2 linked regions of the Crateriforma spongiae genome follow. The protein of the gene in region 1 interacts with the protein of each later gene in a pairwise test. Links are inferred from orthologs where the notes say so. Each region holds a gene or a part of one and is shown on either strand. Other genes may lie near its edges.

What was found. The genes of interacting proteins can lie anywhere in the genome.
Region 2: the proteins of HFP54_RS19825 (region 1) and typA interact in binary tests that used the Escherichia coli proteins (3 or more experiments, as listed by UniProt). The link is inferred for Crateriforma spongiae from one-to-one orthologs.

The regions. Positions count from the first base shown.
Region 1 is NZ_JAAXMS010000007.1:409,824-412,848, forward strand. Bases 3-3,018 are described here. They hold HFP54_RS19825 (class I SAM-dependent methyltransferase), read left to right. Parts: upstream 3-335; coding sequence 336-2,702; downstream 2,703-3,018. Other genes in these bases: HFP54_RS19820 (ThuA domain-containing protein), read right to left, coding at 3-241; HFP54_RS19830 (Yip1 family protein), read left to right, coding at 2,967-3,018. In the rest of the region: more of HFP54_RS19820, read right to left, coding at 1-2; more of HFP54_RS19830, read left to right, coding at 3,019-3,025. UniProt on the Escherichia coli protein: Specifically methylates the guanine in position 2445 (m2G2445) and the guanine in position 2069 (m7G2069) of 23S rRNA. Methylation occurs before assembly of 23S rRNA into 50S subunits.
Region 2 is NZ_JAAXMS010000001.1:973,173-976,148, reverse strand. What follows is about bases 10-2,976. They hold typA (translational GTPase TypA), read right to left. Parts: upstream 2,423-2,976; coding sequence 596-2,422; downstream 10-595. Other genes in these bases: HFP54_RS03680 (hypothetical protein), read right to left, coding at 74-358; HFP54_RS03685 (hypothetical protein), read left to right, coding at 10-62. In the rest of the region: more of HFP54_RS03685, read left to right, coding at 1-9. UniProt on the Escherichia coli protein: A 50S ribosomal subunit assembly protein with GTPase and nucleotide-independent chaperone activity, required for 50S subunit assembly at low temperatures, may also play a role in translation.

The DNA of each region.
Region 1 (3,025 bases):
TCCAGGTGAACTTGCTGCGGTTGACGTCCACCGTGAATCGTCCCGACGCTTCGTAGAAGTCACGCATCATGGCCGTCGTTTTGGGCCACGCGGTGTGATTGTTCTGGCCATCGATGATCAACAGCTTCAATTTGGTATCGTCCGCATCGGCGGCCGAAACGGTGGTCGGAGCGATGGAAAAGGACACTACAAAGGCCGCCAACGCGACGCGGGGCCATGACATCAGGCGGGGAACGGGCATCGTTGTTTTGTCATCGGGTGGGGAAAGCGGACGGGGAAGTCTACGATTGTAGTGTCTGGTGCCGACACACAATGTGATTTTGACGAGAGAGCCCTTGGATCGCCCACCCCTGCGTTTGATTGCCGCATGTTCCTTCGGACTTGAAGCGGTCGTCCGGCGCGAATTGCACACGCTTGGCATCGAGGCGGAAGTCGACGGGGACGGCCAAGTCATCTTCGAAGGCGATTGGGACACGGTCGTTCGTGCGAACCTTTGGCTGCGTTGTGCCGATCGTGTCCTGGTGTGCGTCGCCCGGTTCACGGCCCCGGATTTTGACACGCTGTTTGAAAAAACGCGGGGACTGAATTGGGGCGAATGGATTCCTGTTGACGGGCGTTTTCCCGTCACCGGTCGGTCGGTGCGATCGGAACTTTCCAGCGTTCCGGCCTGTCAACGTACCGTCAAACGCGCCATCGTCGACGCCCTGCGTCGTGACCACCAAGCCAACGATCTGGTCGAAACCGCGGCCACCTACGAAGTCAATGTCAGCCTGATCAAAGACATTGCGACGCTGACCATCGACACTTCCGGGGCCAGCCTGCATCGACGTGGATACCGGCGTGACCCATCGCGTGGACCGCTGAAAGAAACATTGGCCGCCGCCACTGTATTGCTTAGCCACTGGGAATCGGGACGCCCGTTTTGCGATCCGTTTTGCGGCACCGGAACGATTCCAATCGAAGCCGCTTGGATCGCCCGAAACATTGCACCGGGGGTGATGCGTTCGTTCGCTCTGGAGGACTGGCCGGCGATTCCCAACGACTTGCGGGGCGACTTGCGTCGCGACGCGGTCACCCTGCAAACGCCATCCGTGTCACCCACCCTGCTAGCAACCGACATCAATCCGAAAGTTCTGCGCGCCGCCCGCGACAACGCCGTTCGGGCAGGCGTCGAAGCAGACATCCATTTCGAAGCCAAAGCGTTTTCCGAATTCACCAGTCGCCGTCGGTTCGGATGTCTGATCACCCATCCGCCTGAGGGAAATCCGTCCGCGGGTTCCGGATCACGTTACCCGGTTTCGCGAGGGGGCCGGACGCCGCGACCGACGAAGTCCGATCACCGATCATCCGCCGACCGATCGGCCCGCGTGACCCGAGAATTGGATGCGTTGTTCGAAGCGTTTCCCGATGTCTTTCGGCGGTTGCCGACGTGGTCGCATTTCTTACTGACCGCGTACCCGGGGCTGGAACGTTTGTTGGGGCGAAAGGCCGATCGGCGACGCAAGTTGTACAACGGCAACGTCGCCTGCACGTTGTTTCAATTCCATGGACCCAAGCCCGTGGTCGAAGTCCGCCAGGCCGGCGCCGATGCGGAACAACCGTCTTCGGATCCAACATCCACGCCGTCCGCTGGTAACGTCGACGGGACAACAAACGAATCGAGCAAGCCCGCGGGAAAAGCACCCGAAATTCAAGCATCCGAATCACAAACTCTGGTGCACGCATCCGGCGGGGCAGCATTCGGGCAATTGCCCGAAAAGGCCCACCATCAAGCTGACCTGTTCGCCAGTCGTTTGGCCAAGCGAGCCCGGCATTTGCGCCGCTGGCCCACCAAACGCGGGATCACTTGTTATCGCTTGTACGAAAAAGACGTTCCAGAGATTCCGCTGGTTGTCGATCGGTACGAAGATTGTCTGCACATCACCGAATACGAACGTCCGCACGATCGTGATCCAGCACAGCACGCCAATTGGTTGGACTTGATGGTCGAAACCGCAGCGAAAACGCTGGACGTTGCACCGGAGAATGCGTTTTTGAAGTCGCGGCGCCGCCAACGAGGGAAGACTCAGCATGAAAAACAGGCGGTGCAGGGACGACGCCTTGTGGTCCAAGAAGACGGACTAAAATTCCTGGTCAACTTATCGGACTATGTCGACACCGGATTGTTTTTGGATCATCGCGTCACCCGGCATATGGTGCGGCAACAGGCCGACGGCACCCGGTTCTTGAATCTGTTTGCTTACACCGGTTCGTTTTCTGTCTACGCGGCCGCGGGTGGCGCTAAGTCGACGACCAGCGTTGATTTGTCGAACACTTACACCGACTGGGCCACCGAGAACCTGCGATTGAACGGTTTCGAATCCGACAACCATCGCGTGATCACATCCGACGTAGCGGAATTCTTAGCGAATCATCCCGCCGGTCAGTGCTATGACCTTGTCGTGGTGGATCCGCCGACGTTTTCCAACAGCAAACGCACCGAAAACGTTTGGGATGTCCAGCGTGACGCCCTGCCCTTACTGGAAACTGTGATTCCGTTGGTTCGTCCAGGTGGCGTGATCTATTTTTCCACCAACTTCCGACGATTCAAATTTGACCAGGACGCTTTGGATGTTCAGTCCGTGATCGAGATCAGTCGCCAGACCGTTCCCGAAGACTATCGGAATCGGCGGATCCATCGCTGCTGGCGTATCGTACGATAAGCCTGATTCCGGCCCACCCAAAAAGAAGACTGGCACTGAAATCGGCTCGGCGAATCGTTTGCATCGTTGATCGGCTTCGACGCTATTGGTGGCTCCCGCGCCTTTGTGTTGTTCGTGTTCCCCCATTCGATCCCAAGTGGCATCACTTAGCAGCCCGACTTGTCGGTGACGATTCCGATACGCTGTGCACGTCCGTCTTGATACACACAGGTGCCGTGGCATCGGCACTTTGTTCCAACAACCGCAGATAGGAAGATTCGCAAGATGCGCAGCGACGACTCAGGGACCAATCCCTATGCCACCCCAAGTCCACTGAGCGTCGA
Region 2 (2,976 bases), on another replicon or contig:
CCTATTACGACGGGTATTATCCGCAATACCGGACCCAAAACGGCAATCGTCGCGGCGGCTAGATGCGTTTTACCTATCGGCCGATACCGCGCAACTGATCGGTTCCCAGAAGGATCCGACGCAACGGCTTGCCTCGCATTTGTCCGTTGGCGGCCTGGTGTCGGTAACGGATCGTATTGCCGTAAACGTGCAATGGTCGTCCGGGACGCTGTTCAATCGGCATCGCCTTGACGGTTTGGCGGTACTGTCCGGTCGGCACGATGACTCGGTCCCAACCGGTCGGTGAAGTGGCCAGTGCCGACGAACCGACGGCCGAGACAAATGCGAAAGCAAGGAAAGCGATTGCGAAACGTTTCATCGTCCAAGAATCATGCGGGTCAAACAAACAGGTTGCTAACGACAGTCTAGTATTCTTCTGTGGCAAACGCGGCCTCGTCGACACCTGATTTTTCGAACAGTTCGGGCTTCCCCCTACGACGCAGGGCCGCAACGGCGATCACTCTCCGCTGCATCCGCATGTTACGGACAAAATCGTGAACAAATCCTCAGCGTGGGTGTGCGTGAATCCCCGACAAGCCTCGCCGCCTGGCAAGGCCTAAACGGCGGCCGCGGTTTTCCCGGCACGCTTGATACGACGACGATCCGCTTCGCCCAGCACGGCTTTGCGAAGCCGAATATTCTCCGGCGTGACTTCCACCAGTTCATCGTCTTCGATGTATTCCAGTGCGGCTTCCAAAGACATGTCGCGCGGCGGCTTCAGAATCACGTTCTCGTCGCTGCCGCTGGCCCGCATGTTGGTCAGCTTTTTCTCGCGGCACGGATTCACCGTCATATCGTTATCGCGGGCGTTTTCGCCGACGATCATGCCTTCATAGACTTCCGTTCCCGGGGCGACGAACAATTCGGATCGGTCCTGCAAACCGAACAAAGCAAACGGCATCGCTTTGCCACTGACCATGGAGATCAACACGCCGTTTCCGCGACGCGGGACTTCGCCCTCGACCACTTGGTAACTGTCAAACCGGTGATGGATGATCGCCGTCCCGCGGGTGGCGTTGAGTAACTTGGTTCGCAAGCCGATCAGACCACGCGAGGGGATTTTGAAGCTCAGCAAACTGAAATCGCCACGCTGTTGCATCACGTCCAAGGTTCCGCGGCGCAAACCCACCAGTTCCATCACCGGCCCCATCGTTTCGGTGGGCACCTCCACCCGCAAATCTTCGTAGGGCTCGTGCTTGATCCCGTCGATTTCTTTGTAGACCACCTGCGGCTTTCCGACGCTCAGCTCGTAACCTTCGCGTCGCATCGTTTCGATCAAGACGGCCAAGTGCAACACGCCCCGGCCCGCCACGGCATAGCTGTCGCTGCCTTCGACCTGACGGACCCGCAGTGCGACGTTTCGCTCAAGTTCCTTTTCAAGCCGTGCCTTCAGCTGACGCGTTGTCACGAACTTGCCTTCGCGCCCCAAAAACGGCGACGTGTTGACACTGAAAATCATCTCAAGTGTCGGTTCGTCGACACTTAGCCGCGGCAGCGCGGCGCCGCCTTCGGTATTGGCGATGGTGTCGCCGATTTCGACATTCTCCAAACCTTCGATCGCGATCACGTCTCCGGCCGACGCTTGTTCGGCGGGGGTGCGCCCAAGCTTGTCGAACACGAACAATCCGCCGACCTTCGCCACACGTTGCTGATCCTTCTGGTACAGCATCACGTTTTGACCGCTGCGAATGCCACCGGCGGTGATTCGACCGATCGCAATTCGACCGACGTAGTCGCTCCAGTCCAAAGTGGTTACCAGCATTTGCAGCGGAGCTTCCGTTTCCACTTCGGGTCCGGGAACCGCGTCCACCAGCAAGTCCAACAGCGGTTGCATGTTGGGGGACGTCGCTTCGGGGTCGGTCGTGGCGAATCCCTCTTTGGCACTGGCAAAGACATAGGCCGCATTGTCCAGTTGGTCTTCGCCGCCAAGCTCGGCCAGTAATTCCAGCGCTTCGTCCAGCGCCTCGTGCGGGCGGCCGTCCGGGCGGTCGACCTTGTTGACCACCACGATAGGCCGGACGCCGGCCTGCAGAGCCTTTTCCAGAACAAAGCGGGTTTGTGGCATGGGGCCTTCGGCGGCGTCGACCAAAACCAAAGCACCGTCGGCCATCTGGACGACGCGTTCGACTTCACCGCCAAAATCCGCGTGGCCCGGCGTGTCGATCAAGTTGATTTTGACGTCGCGGTAGGGAATCGCGATGTTCTTTGACAAAATGGTGATCCCACGCTCCCGTTCCAAATCATTGGAATCCAGGATGCGTTCGCCTTTCAGTTCCGCATCGCGAAACTGGCCGCTTTGACGCAACAGGCAATCGACCAGCGTGGTCTTTCCATGATCAACGTGGGCGATGATGACGACGTTTCGGATGTCGTTGCGACGCAAGGGCGGATGCCTTTGATGGAAAGGGTGTATTGAGTTCGTATTCGTCGGCCGGGCAAACAATCGCATTAGCCCGCGTGAATCGCAGGGGCACGCATGCGATGTTTCCTTCGGCGGCCACACTGAAGCAGTGACTCCCAAAGCAGACGCCGGCATGGGGCATCCCGTGACGATGCACCTGAGGGATGCCGCGTGACGATGGGTTCGCTTGTTTCCGGCGGCCGCAGTCGGAACGCTCTCGCGACCAAACAAAAAACGGCACCGCAAACCGATGCAAAAAAAAATTCTGCAGCAGCGTAAACGCGCAGGGAAAAAACGCTAGGCGTATTGATTCAAAGGTGGCACCCGATCGCGGAGCATCGGCAAGGGGTTACCGGAAGACGAACGTCCCGTGAATCGGGTGTTAGCGGCGCGCCAATCGCCGTTGCCAGGTCTTGGTGCATTGCCTGCAAAGACGGCAAAGTTTTCCAGTTGCAACGGTCAGCGTTGACCGTCGTGGGATGCCCTGGGGAAAACCGTCCGCAGCGGCGTCCAATGCCGTTGTCACTTTTGCTTGC